Regions from separate parts of the Delftia sp. NA_296.1 genome, predicted to be linked through region 3. Evidence: predicted binding sites of a transcription regulator. Region 3 holds the regulator's gene; each other region holds the start of a gene.
What was found. The regulator HrcA, encoded in region 3, represses chaperone genes, less so after heat shock. The targets are predictions, from matches to a motif close to TTAGCACTCNNNNNNNNNGAGTGCTAA.
Positions count from the first base shown of each region.

Region 1: the regulator HrcA is predicted to act here: its motif matches at 2,336-2,362, upstream of rpoH (RNA polymerase sigma factor RpoH).
Region 2: the regulator HrcA is predicted to act here: its motif matches at 2,609-2,635, upstream of ACUTR7_RS24005 (co-chaperone GroES).

Region 1 is NZ_JBQZGF010000005.1:319,009-323,406, reverse strand. It holds gene acs (acetate--CoA ligase) at 1-1,549, shown strand, start outside; gene ACUTR7_RS15240 (IclR family transcriptional regulator domain-containing protein) at 1,727-2,206, shown strand; gene rpoH (RNA polymerase sigma factor RpoH) at 2,393-3,337, shown strand; gene ACUTR7_RS15230 (Bug family tripartite tricarboxylate transporter substrate binding protein) at 3,435-4,398, shown strand, end outside.
Region 2 is NZ_JBQZGF010000011.1:75,517-79,914, forward strand. It holds gene ACUTR7_RS23995 (aminotransferase-like domain-containing protein) at 1-431, shown strand, start outside; gene groL (chaperonin GroEL) at 541-2,184, opposite strand; gene ACUTR7_RS24005 (co-chaperone GroES) at 2,231-2,521, opposite strand; gene ACUTR7_RS24010 (TetR/AcrR family transcriptional regulator) at 2,707-3,291, opposite strand; gene ACUTR7_RS24015 (nuclear transport factor 2 family protein) at 3,377-3,844, shown strand; gene ACUTR7_RS24020 (DUF4148 domain-containing protein) at 3,916-4,242, opposite strand; gene ACUTR7_RS24025 (efflux transporter outer membrane subunit) at 4,385-4,398, opposite strand, start outside.
Region 3 is NZ_JBQZGF010000010.1:107,461-111,858, reverse strand. It holds gene ACUTR7_RS22960 (CHASE2 domain-containing protein) at 1-932, shown strand, start outside; tRNA gene ACUTR7_RS22955 (tRNA-Arg) at 1,011-1,087, opposite strand; tRNA gene ACUTR7_RS22950 (tRNA-Ile) at 1,266-1,344, opposite strand; gene hrcA (heat-inducible transcriptional repressor HrcA) at 1,412-2,416, opposite strand; gene ACUTR7_RS22940 (NAD kinase) at 2,447-3,343, shown strand; gene recN (DNA repair protein RecN) at 3,346-4,398, shown strand, end outside.

The sequences.
Region 1 (4,398 bases), on a different contig from region 3:
CATGTCGATTGACGGCGTGGCCGCCATGCAGGCCTGTGCACGCATAGGTGCCATTCACTGCGTGGTGTTCGGCGGCTTCTCCGCCACGGCGCTGCGCGACCGCATTGCGGACACGGGGGCCTGCGCCGTCATCACGGCAGACCAGCAAGTGCGGGGAGGACGGCAATTGCCTCTCAAGAGCATCGTGGACGAGGCCCTGGCCCAGCCCGGCTGCGAGCAGGTCCGCCACGTGCTGGTGGCACGGCGCACGGGCGGCACCATCGCCATGCACCAGCCCCGGGACCTGTGGCTTGAAGAAATCACCGCAGCCCAGAGCGATGTCTGCGAACCGGAATGGGTGCAGGCCGAGCATCCGCTGTTCCTGCTCTACACCTCGGGCTCCACCGGAACCCCCAAGGGCGTCCAGCACGCCACCGGAGGCTATCTGCTGCATGCCGCCGTGACCTGCGCCTGGACCTTCGACCTGCAGCCCTGCGATGTCTTCTGGTGTACGGCGGACATCGGATGGGTGACCGGCCATACCTATATCGCCTACGGCCCGCTGGCGCTGGGCGCCACGCAGGTGGTGTTCGAGGGCGTGCCCACCTACCCGGACGCGGGACGCTTCTGGAAAATGATCGAGGCCCATGGGGTCACGGTCTTCTACACGGCGCCCACGGCCATTCGCTCGCTGATCAAGGCCGCCGACGCCGATGCGCAGGTGCATCCCGCGCGCTACGACCTGGGCAGCCTGCGCATCCTGGGGTCCGTGGGCGAGCCTATCAATCCCGCCGCCTGGCACTGGTACCACGAGCAGGTGGGCGGGGGCCGCTGCCCCATCGTCGATACGTTCTGGCAGACGGAGACGGGCGGGCACATGATCACGCCGCTGCCCGGAGCCACGGACCTGGTGCCCGGCTCCTGCACGCTGGCCTTCCCGGGCATTGCCGCCGCCGTGGTGGACGAGGCCGGCAACGAGCTGCCCTGGGGCGACAGCGGCATCCTGGTGATCAAGCGCCCCTGGCCCTCCATGATCAGGAACATCTGGGGCCATCCCGAGCGGTTTGTCGCCAGCTACTTTCCCGAAGAATTCAAGGGCCGCTACTACCTAGCGGGAGACGGCGCGGTCCGCGATGCGCGCACCGGCTACTTCACCATCACCGGCCGCATCGACGATGTGCTCAACGTCAGCGGCCACCGCATGGGCACGATGGAGATCGAGTCCGCCCTGGTGGCCATGACCGACCTGGTGGCGGAGGCCGCCGTCGTGGGGAGGCCTGATGACACGACGGGAGAGGCCATATGCGCCTTCGTCGTCCTCAAGCGTTCGCGGCCCAGCGGCGCCGAGGCGGCCGACATCGCCAGGCTGCTGCGGGAGTGGGTGGCCAAGGAGATCGGGCCGATCGCCAAGCCCAGGGACATCCGGTTCGGGGACAACCTGCCCAAGACCCGCAGCGGCAAGATCATGCGGCGATTGCTGCGCAGCATTGCACGCGGCGAGCCCATCGTGCAGGACACCTCCACCCTGGAGAACCCGGCGATCCTGGAGCAGCTGTCACAGGCCTGCTGACGGCCAGGCTGCAATCCACAAGCGATGCAGCCTTGTCAGGCCGCGAGGCCGGCAAGGCAGCCCGCCCGTTCAAGCTCCCAGATGTTGGAAAGCAGCTGCCGGGCACGTCCCTCGCCGGCAACGGGCGCGGCAAGCTCGAGCACGGGCTCGACGGTGCTGTCGATTGCGGCGCCCCTGATGCGCACCCTCGCCGAGACACGCCGGATCAACGTGGGCCTGGCATGTCCCGACCGGGACGAGATGGTCTACCTGGAATCCATCCGCTACAACCGCCGGATCGTGCTCAGGCATGTGGTCTCGGGCCAGCGCGTTCCCATGGAACTGACGTCGCTGGGGCGCGCCTACCTGGCAGCAGCGCCAGCGGCCAGGCGCAAGGCCTTGCTCGACAGCTTCAGGCTCAAGAGGGGCGCCCAATGGCCTGCGCTGGAGCAGCAGATCCAGGCGGCGATCAAGTCCGTGAAAAGCCAAGGCTTCTGCGCCGCATCGTGGCAGCCGGAAGTGGTTGCGCTGGCCACGCCGCTGGTGACACCCGATGCCATCTATGTCCTGAACTGCAGCGTCTCCACCACGGAGCCTTTGCCGGCCATCGTGCAGGAGCTGCACCCGGCCTTGCTGCAACTGGGCCGGCAGATTGAAAGCCTGCTGGAAAAACTGTAATGCTCTCCCAGCAATATGCGCCCACCGCTGGCAAGCAGGGTTTCCAAAAATCGCTCAGACTAGGCACAAACGACTTTTGGCACTCCAAAAATGAGTGCAACCATCTGAAAAACCCACGGAACTTTGGCTTTAGCACTCGGTCATAACGAGTGCTAATATGAAGGAATGGAAGAAAGGAACTCTGCAATGACAAACGCCTCCGGCTCCATTGCGACCACCTTGGCACCCGCTAACCCCTGGGCCCTGGTGCCGCCTCTGGGCAATTTGGATGCCTACATTTCCGCGGTCAACCGCCTGCCCATGCTCACCCTTGAGGAAGAGCAGGACTACGCCCGCAAGCTCAAAGAACACAGCGATCTGGATGCCGCAGGGCGTCTGGTGATGTCCCACCTGCGCCTGGTGGTGTCCATCTCGCGCCAGTACCTGGGCTACGGCCTGCCGCACGGCGACCTGATCCAGGAAGGCAACGTGGGCCTGATGAAGGCCGTCAAGCGCTTCGACCCCGATCAGAACGTGCGCCTGGTGAGCTACGCCATGCACTGGATCAAGGCCGAGATCCACGAGTACATCCTGAAGAACTGGCGCATGGTCAAGGTCGCCACGACCAAGGCCCAGCGCAAGCTGTTCTTCAACCTGCGTTCCATGAAGCAGGGCCTGAAGTCCGACGCCGCCATGGCCGAGGACGGCGCCATGCTGCGTGACACGCTGACCTCGGGCGAGATCGACGCCGTGGCCGAGAAGCTCAACGTCAAGCGCGAAGAAGTCATGGAGATGGAAACGCGCCTGGCCGGTGGCGACGTGCTGTTGGACCCCTCGCCCAGCGACGATGGCGAGCAGGCCTTCGGCCCCATCGCCTACCTGGCCGATGGCGCCCACGAACCCACGGCCATGATCGAGTCGCGCCAGCGCGACCACCTGGCCACCGACGGCATTGCCATGGCGCTGGATTCGCTGGACGACCGCAGCCGCCGCATCGTCGAGGAGCGCTGGCTCAAGGTCAACGACGACGGCTCGGGCGGCATGACGCTGCATGAGCTGGCCGCCGTCTACGGTGTCAGCGCCGAGCGCATCCGCCAGATCGAGGTGGCTGCCATGAAGAAGATGAAGAAGGCCCTGGCCGAGTTCGCCTGATGGCCTGACGGCCTGGGCTGACAGGCCGCTTCAAGACAAACCCGGATAATCTCCGGGTTTTTTATTGCCCGCATCCTTTGCGGCCCCCACGTACCCCATGCCCGCCAGCGCCATCTCGCCACTACGCCGCCTCTTCGCCAATGCCTTGGCCACCGCCCTGGCTTCGGCCCTGCTGCCTTGCGCTGCCGTGGCGGGCGACAACTGGCCCAGCAAGCCGCTGCACCTGATCGTCGGCTTTCCCGCAGGATCTTCCCCGGACCTCACGGCGCGCGCACTGGCCGAGCCGCTGGAAAAGCGCCTGGGCCAGCCCGTCATCGTCGAGAACAAGGTGGGCGCAGGCGGCAACATCGCAGGCGAGCAGGTGGCCCGTGCGCGCGACGGCCATACCTTCAGCGTGATGATCAACGGCAACCTGACGATTGCCCGCCTGCTCAACCCGGCCGTGCGCTACGACCCCGTCAAGGATCTGCAGCCCGTCAGCCTGATCGGCGTGGCGCCCCTGGTGCTGGTGGCTCCGGCCGGCGCGCCCGAGGGCCGCGCCTTCCTGGAGGCCGCGGCCCAGGCTGGCAGCCGCTGGAGCTACGGTTCCCCAGGGGTGGGCACGGTGGGCCACCTGGGCATGGAGCTGCTCAAGAGCCGCTCCGCGCTCAGGCCCGAACACATTCCCTATCCCGGCTATCCGCAGGTGTTCAACGCCATCCAGGGGGGCGACCTGCAGCTGTCCATGCTGCCGCCCGCACTGGCCATGGCCCAGGTGCAGGCCGGCAAGCTGCGCGGCGTGGCCGTGACCTCGGCCGCGCGCAGCCCGCTGGCGCCGGGACTGCCCAGCCTCAAGGAGCTGGGCGTGGGGGATTTCGATCTGGAGATCTGGAACGCCGTGGCCGCGCCCAAGGCCATGCCCGCCGCCCATGTGCAGAAGCTGGCCGAAGCGGTCAGCGAGATCGTGCGCTCGCCCGAGATGCGTGCACGCCTGGCCGCCCAGGGCTGGCAGGCTGTCGGCAGCTCACCCGAGGGCCTGGCCCTGCGCATACGCCAGGACGTGACGGCACTGGGCCGCATCA
Region 2 (4,398 bases), on a different contig from region 3:
CGGCCGATCTGTGCACCTCGCCGCTGGCGCAGATGATCGCCGCGCACTATCTGCGCTCGGGCCGCTATGCGCCCCAGCTGGCCCAGGCCTGCGCCGAGTACGCGGCGCGCATGGATGCGCTGTGCTCCGGCATGCAGTCGGCGCTGGGCGATCAGATCCGCTTCGTGCGGCCTGCGGGCGGCATGTTCGTCTGGGCCCAGCTGCTGCCGCCGCAGCGGCTTGCGGGCGATTCCCAGGCCCTGGCCCGTGCGCTGTTCACGGCAGCGGTGGAGCAGGGCGTGCTCTATGTGCCGGGCAAGGCCTTCTTCCCGGCTGATGCGGCAGACAAGGCCGGCCTGTGCATGCGCCTGTCGTATGCGGCGCCCACCGTGCCCCAGATCACCGAGGCCGTGGCGCGCCTGGGCCGGGCCTGGGGCCAGGCCGTGTCCTGAAAGACATCGGCAAAAGCGTTCATGCAATGACAAAGGCCGCCCGAGGGCGGCCTTTGTCTTGCTGGGCAAACCGGGCATGGCGCAAGGCCTGCCCGGTTGCGGCGGGCAATTACATGCCCATGCCGCCCATGCCACCCATGCCGCCCATGTCGGGCATGGCAGGGCCGCCTTCAGCCTTGGGAGACTCGGCGATCATGGCTTCGGTCGTCAGCAGCAGAGATGCCACGGAAGCGGCGTTCTGCAGGGCTGTACGCGTCACCTTGGTCGGGTCCAGGATACCCATTTCCAGCATGTCGCCGTAGGTGTCGTTGGCAGCGTTGAAGCCGTAGTTGCCCGAGCCGTTCAGCACGGCGTTGACCACCACCGAGGGCTCGCCACCGGCGTTGGCCACGATTTCGCGCAGGGGCGCTTCGATGGCCTTCATGATCAGCTTGATGCCGGCGTCTTGCTCGGCATCGCCGGTCTTCAGGTCGCCCACGGCTTGCTTGGCACGCAGCAGAGCCACGCCGCCGCCGGCCACGATGCCTTCTTCCACAGCAGCGCGGGTAGCGTGCAGGGCGTCTTCAACGCGGGCCTTCTTTTCCTTCATTTCGACTTCGGTGGCAGCGCCAACCTTGATCACGGCAACGCCGCCAGCCAGCTTGGCCACGCGCTCTTGCAGCTTTTCGCGGTCGTAGTCGCTGGTGGCTTCTTCGATCTGGATGCGGATCTGCTTGACGCGGGCTTCGATTTCAGCAGCTTGGCCAGCACCGTCGATGATGGTGGTGTTTTCCTTGCCGATTTCGATGCGCACTGCCTGGCCCAGGTCTTCCAGGGTCACCTTGTCCAGCGCCAGGCCCACTTCTTCAGCGATGACCTTGCCGCCCGTCAGGATGGCGATGTCTTCCAGCATGGCCTTGCGGCGGTCGCCGAAGCCAGGAGCCTTGACAGCCACAACCTTCAGGATGCCGCGGATGGTGTTGACCACCAGCGTTGCCAGGGCTTCGCCTTCGACGTCTTCTGCAATGATCAGCAGGGGACGGCCGGCCTTTGCCACGGCTTCCAGCGTGGGCAGCAGGTCACGGATGTTGCTGATCTTCTTGTCGAACAGCAGCACGAAGGGGTTGTCCAGCAGGGCAACCTGCTTTTCAGGGTTGTTGATGAAGTAGGGCGACAGGTAGCCGCGGTCGAACTGCATGCCCTCGACGACGTCGAGTTCGTTGGCCAGCGACTTGCCTTCTTCAACGGTGATCACGCCTTCCTTGCCGACCTTGTCCATGGCTTCGGCAATGATGCTGCCCACGGATTCGTCGGAGTTGGCGGAGATCGAGCCGACCTGGGCGATTTCCTTGGAGGTGGTGGTGGCCTTGGATTGCTTCTTCAGCTCTTCCACCAGGGCGGCGACAGCCTTGTCGATGCCGCGCTTGAGGTCCATGGGGTTCAGGCCGGCGGCCACGTACTTGGTGCCTTCGCGGACGATGGCCTGTGCCAGCACGGTGGCGGTGGTCGTGCCGTCACCGGCGATGTCGTTGGTCTTGGAGGCCACTTCCTTCACGAGCTGGGCGCCCATGTTCTGCAGCTTGTCCTTGAGTTCGATTTCCTTGGCGACCGAGACACCGTCCTTGGTCACAGTGGGGGCGCCGAAGGAGCGCTCCAGCACCACGTTGCGGCCCTTGGGACCCAGGGTGACCTTGACCGCGTTGGCCAGGATGTTCACGCCTTCAACCATGCGGGCGCGTGCTTCGCCGCCGAAAACTACGTCTTTTGCTGCCATTTCAATTCTCCGGATTCAGTTGGAAAGTGCGGTTTCGAAGCGCGGATTACTTTTCGACGACTGCGAACAGGTCGTCTTCCTTCATCACCAGCAGTTCGTCGCCATGGACCTTGACGGTCTGGCCGCTGTACTTGCCGAACAGAACGCGGTCGCCGACCTTCACGTTCAGAGCGATCACTTCGCCCTTGTCGTTCTTCTTGCCGGGGCCCACTGCCAGCACTTCGCCCTGGTCGGGCTTCTCGGCGGCATTCTCGGGGATCACGATGCCCGAAGCCGTCTTGGTTTCGTTCTCGAGGCGCTTCACGATCACGCGATCGTGCAGGGGACGCAGGTTCATACCAACTCCTAAATCATCAACAAAGTTGAAACAAAGACTTGCCGGCCCGGCGGGCCGGCATTCGAAGCAATGTGGGACAGAGGACTGTTAGCACTCATGCCCAACGAGTGCTAATAATAAGGCAATTCGGCCAGGATTCAAGAGGTAGGGTCGATGTGCCGCAAGACGGCACACCCGGTGCGGCACTAGCGCAAGGGCAGGGGCCGATTCACAACCCCCGCTGCCGCTGCCTTGAAGTTCTCCATGACTTCATCGATCGGCTGACCCATCTGCGCATGGACGATGGCGCCATCCGCCACCAGGGTGAGCGCAGCGCCCACGGACACGGGATGGCCACCGAACAGGCGATCCAGCACGGACGACATTTCCTGCTTGTGCCGCCGGACCGTTGCCAGGATCTCAGGGTCGGACGAGCCCAGTTCGGCAGCGGCATTGAGAAAGGCGCAGCCCCGAAAGTCGAGCTGGCCGAACCAGCTCCTGAGGGTGGTTGCGAGGGCCTCCAACGCTGGTAAGCCAGCGTCAGTCGCCTGCGCCAGGCTGGCCTGGAACCAGGAAATCCACCGCTCATGGCGGTAGTCGAGGTACGCCCGGATCAGGTCGTCCTTGCTGGCGTACTGGCGGTAGAAGGTGACTTTGCTGACCGACGACCGCTCGATGATCCGGTCCACACCCGTGGCCCGGATGCCCTCTGCGTAGAAGAGGCCATGGGCGGCCACCAGGATGCGCTCGCGGGGCGGCAATGACTCGAGAGATGGCTGGGAAGTTTTCATGAAGACATTGTAGACAGATCGTTCCACATTCGTTAAAGTGGCGCATGTAGACAGATCGTTCTACATCTCTTCAAAAGGTCACATCATGGAAACTCGCCCACCCCTGCCCCCGTTCTCGCTCGCAAGCGCCGTCCAAAAGGTCCGTTTGGCCGAGGATGGATGGAACACACGCGATGCGGCCAAGGTCGCGATGGCCTATACCCTCGACACGAAATGGCGCAACCGGGCGGAGTTCGCCAACAGCCGCGCCGAGGCCCAGGCCCTTCTTGAGAGGAAGTGGAAGAAGGAACTTGACTACCGGCTGATCAAGGAGCTTTGGCTGTACGCGGAAAACCGGATCGCAGTCCGCTACGCCTATGAGTGGCACGACGATGCCGGGAACTGGTTCCGGTCGTACGGCAACGAGAACTGGGAATTCGAGGCCGACGGTCTCATGCGCCGACGCTTCGCATGCATCAACGACATGCCCATCCAGGAGTCGGAGCGCAAGTTCCACTGGCCGCTGGGCCGCCGCCCCGATGACCACCCCGGTCTGTCCGACCTGGGCCTGTAGGCAAAGCCCCGGGCCACGTCCCTAGGCAGCCAGCCGCTGCCGCGATGGCCTGGGCGGGGAGGAGCTCCACCTTACCGACTCAACGCCTTGCGGACCTCCGCCTGAAACGCCTCGCTGTTGCGAAGGCGCAGGTACTCCTGGTATGCGGCCCGATATTCCTGCGTTTCGACTCCGTAGGAGATCGATATCTCCGCACGGCGGTCCAATCCGGCGCGGCGCCAGAGTGCGAGATCGGCGATGACTTCGGCGCGGGAAAGCGCTGCGTCCGATGTGGCTGCCGAGGCGTCTTGCGGCTGCGAATGGGCTGCGAAGCAGGTCGAGAAGGCGATGGCCGCAAGCGCCGGCTTCAGGAGGCGTGCGGCTGCAGCAACGGTGGGGGAGGGGATTGTGTTTGACATGGTTTGACGGATGGGGGTGGGTGGAGCCGGGCCATGGCTTCGACTGCCTGCTTCGGCAGGTTGCCTGGGCCGCATGTCCCGCAGGGGTGTTCGGTTTCTTTGCTGTGTGTGGAAAGGGGGCTCCTTTCGGGAAGTGGCAGGTTCAGCGGGCAACGC
Region 3 (4,398 bases):
GGGCCGGCGATGCCCTGCCCCGGCTGCTCGATGGTCTGCGGGCACTGGACACGGCAGCCGGCGCATCCGCCGGCCAGCCCTTGCTCACGCCCGAGGCACTTACCGCCCACGGCCTGCCGCCCAGCAGCGAGGGGCGCGACCCCATGGGACGCAGCCTGATGCTGCTGACCCAGACCTTCGAGGCCCCGCCCACCACGGGCTGGCTGATCACCCTGGTCGACATCAGCGATCTGCGCAGCGCCCAGGCCCAGCGCGACCAGGCCATGCAGTTCATCTCGCACGACATCCGGGCACCCGTGGCATCCATCATCACCTTGCTGGAGATGCAGCGCGGTGCCGCCCAGTCGCCCGACCTGGGCATGCTGCTCCCGCGCATCGAAGGCTATGCCCAGGCCTCCCTCCAGTTGGCCGACGATTTCGTGCACCTGGCGCGTGCCCAGCAGCAGGCGCTGCGCCGGCAGCGGCTGGACCTGGGCCTGGTGCTGGACCAGGCCGTGGAAAGCTGCTGGGCCCAGGCCAGCGCGGCTCATGTGAAGCTGGAGTTCAGCCTGCCCGAGCAGGAATGCCCCGTGCTGGGCGACCCGGGCATGCTCCACCGCGCAGCCGTCAACCTGATCGGCAACGCCATCAAGTACGGTGCGCGTGGAGAACCGGCAAGCCCCGCCACGGTGCAATGCCTGCTGCTGCAGGACGCAGGCCATTGCCGCATCGCCATCCGGGACCACGGACCCGGCATGGATGCGCAGGCCGTCGCCCGCCTGAGCCAGCCCTTCGAGCGCCTGGACCACCATAAGCACCTGGACGGCGCAGGCCTCGGGCTGGCCTTTGTACGCACCGTGGCTGCCCGCCATGGCGGGCAGCTGGAGATAGAAAGCGCGCCAGGCCAGGGAAGCACCTTCAGCATCGTGCTGCCGAAAGCGCAGGACGCCTGACCGGGGCGCCATCCCAGCGGATGGCCCATGCAAACGAAAAAGCCCTGAAGTCTTTCAACTTCAGGGCTTTGCGTTTTTTGGTGCGGCTGGCAGGAATCGAACCCACGACCCCTTGGTTCGTAGCCAAGTACTCTATCCAGCTGAGCTACAGCCGCAACGCTTCGCATTGTAGCAGCGGGTTTCGGAGCTTCCAGGCAAAAGCGCCATATTTCTGCAAAAAACCTGGAAGTCGCATTCAACGGCAGCCGGGCGCAGCCATGTCACGCAGCAGCGTTGCGCCCAGCAAAAAAGCCTGCCGCCCGGAAAGGCGGCAGGCTTTTTCATACCAATGGATGGTAGGGCCTCCCAGAGTCGAACTGGGCACCAACGGATTATGAGTCCGCTGCTCTAACCAAGCATGAGCTAAGGCCCCTGATTCACCAAGGCAGCGCGGACGCACGCCATGGCAAACAACTATTGTAGAGCCTAACCTGCGGGACTCAGCGCTTGTGGCTCAGCGCGTTGCTGACGAGCTTGGAGGTGATGTCCACGATCTGGATCATGCGGTCGTAGTGCATGCGGGTGGGGCCGATCACGCCCAGCGTGCCCACCACCTTGCCATCGAGCTCGTAGGGCGCGCTGACCACGGACAGCTCCTCGAAAGGCACGACCTGGCTTTCGCCACCGATGTAGATGCGCACGCCTTCGGCCTGGCTGGAGAAGTCCAGCAGCCTGAGGATCTGGGTCTTTTGCTCGAACAGATCGAAGGCGCGGCGCAGATTGCCCATGTCGCTGGAGAAATCGCTGACCGACAGCAGATTGCGCTCGCCCGAGATAACCACGTCCTCCTGGGCACTGGTCATGGCTTCCGTGCCCACGTTGACGGCTGCCTGCATGAGCGTGGCCACCTCGCCGCGCAGAAGTTCGACCTCGCCCTTGATGCGCTCGCGCACCTCTTCCATGGCCAGGCCTGCGTAGTGGCTGTTGAGAAAGTTCGATGCCTCGATCAGCTGCGAGGCCGAGTAGTCCACATCGGTGAAGATGACGCGGTTTTGCACGTCGCCGTCGGGCGAGACGATGATGACCAGAAAGCGCCGCTCGGAAAGCCGCACGAATTCGATGTGCTTGAACACCGAGGTGCGGCGCGGCACCAGCACCACGCCCACGAACTGGGAAAGGCTGGACAGCAGGTTGGCGGCGTTGGCGATGACTTTCTGCGGCTGCTCGGGCACGAGCTCGGGCGTCACGATATCTGCACGGTCCGCAGTGAGCATGGTGTCCACGAACAGCCGGTAGCCCCGGGCTGTCGGAATGCGGCCCGCCGAGGTGTGCGGGCTGATGATCAACCCCAGGTCTTCGAGGTCAGCCATCACATTGCGTATCGTGGCAGGCGACAATTCAAGCCCCGACGCACGCGACAGGGTTCGCGAGCCCACAGGCTGGCCGTCAGCGATATAACGCTCGATCAGCGCTTTGAGCAACAACTTGGCACGTTCGTCGAGCATGTGATGATTTTAATGATGTAATTTCCAGAAATGACGTCCACGTTTCGCCACGTTGCCTTGATCGGGAAGTACCACGCTCCCAGCGCAAGCGCCCCGTCCGAGAATGCCAGCAACGCGCTTGAGCGCATTGCGGACTTCCTCAGGCGCCAGGGCTGCGAAGTCGTGCTCGATACCCAATCGGCCCTGCATGCAGGGCTTACAGACTACCCCACCCTCGATGTCGACGGCCTGGGCAGGCATTGCGACCTGGGCCTGGTCGTCGGCGGCGACGGCACCATGCTGGGCGTGAGCCGGCACCTGGCGCAATACGGAACGCCCCTGATCGGGGTGAACCAGGGCCGCCTGGGCTTTGTCACCGACATCGCGCTGGAGGACTTCGAGGCCACGCTCACGCCCATGCTGCAGGGCGAATACGAGGAGGACCTGCGCCCCCTGATGTGCGCCCGCGTGATCCGCGACGGCCAGTGCGTGTTCGAGGCCCTGGCCATGAACGACGTGGTGGTCAACCGCGGCGGCACCTCGGGCATGGTGGAGTTGCGCATCGAGGTGGGCGGCCGCTTTGTCTCCAACCAGCGCGCCGACGGCCTGATCGTGGCCACGCCCACGGGCTCCACGGCCTATGCGCTGTCCGCCGGCGGGCCGATGATGCACCCGTCCATCCCCGCCTGGGTGATGGCGCCCATTGCGCCGCACAACCTGTCCAACCGCCCCATCGTGCTGTCCGACGCCAACGAGGTCACGATCGAAGTCGTGGCCGGGCGCGATGTCAGCGCCAATTTCGACATGCAGTCCCTGGCCTCGCTGCAGCACGGCGACCGCATCCTCGTGAGCCGCGCCCACCACAGCGTGCGCTTTCTGCACCCCAAGGGCTGGAATTACTTCGCCACGCTGCGCAAGAAACTGGGCTGGAACGAGGGGGGCGCCTGACCATGGCGCTCAAGCGCATCGTTCTGCGCGACTTCGTTATCGTGCAGGCCCTGGATCTGGACTGGCATGCAGGCTTCACCGTGCTGACCGGCGAGACCGGCGCCGGCAAATCCATCCTGATCGACGCATTGCAGCTGGCCCTGGGCGCCCGCGCCGACGCCGACGTGGTGCGTGAAGGCTGCACCCAGGCCGATATCTGCGTGGAGTTCGACGGCTGCGCGCGGCTGCGCCCCTGGCTGGAGGCCGCAGGCCTGGCCTGCGAGGACAACAGCCTGCTGCTGCGGCGCACGGTGGACACCCAGGGCCGCAGCCGCGCCTGGATCAACGGCACGCCGGCCACGGCCACGCAGCTGCGCGCCCTGGGCGAGCAGCTGATCGACATTCACGGCCAGCATGCCTGGCAAAGCCTCACGCGGCCCGACGCAGCGCGCGCGCTGCTGGACGCCTACGCGGGCATAGACAGCCGCGAGGTTCAGGCCAGCTGGAGCCGCTGGAGCCAGGCCCGGCAAGCCCTGCAGCATGCGCAATCCGCCCAGGACAGCCTGCAGCGCGAACGCGAGCGTCTGCAGTGGCAGATCACCGAACTCGACAAGCTGGCCCCGCAGGCCGACGAGTGGGACGAGCTCAATGCCCAGCACACGCGCCTGTCCCATGCCCAGACCCTGATCGACACGGCCCAGACCACGCTGCAGATGCTGGAGGACGACGAGGCCGGCGTGATCACTCCGCTGGGCCGTGCCAGCCATCTGATCCAGAACCAGGAGCACCTGGAGCCCGAGTTCCAGAACATCGCCGATGTGCTGGCCTCGTGCACGGCCCAGGTGCAGGATGCGCGCCATTCGCTGCAGGCCTATCTGCGCCGCGCCGACCTGGATCCCGAACGCCTGGCCGAGCTGGATGCGCGCCTGTCGCTGTGGATGCAGCTGGCGCGCCGCTACCGCCGCACGCCCGATGAACTGCCGGCGCTGCTGGCCGGCTGGCGCCAGGAGCTGCAGCAGCTGGACGCCGCCGTGGACATCGAGGCCCTGCATGCCGCCGAGCAATCCGCGCAGCAG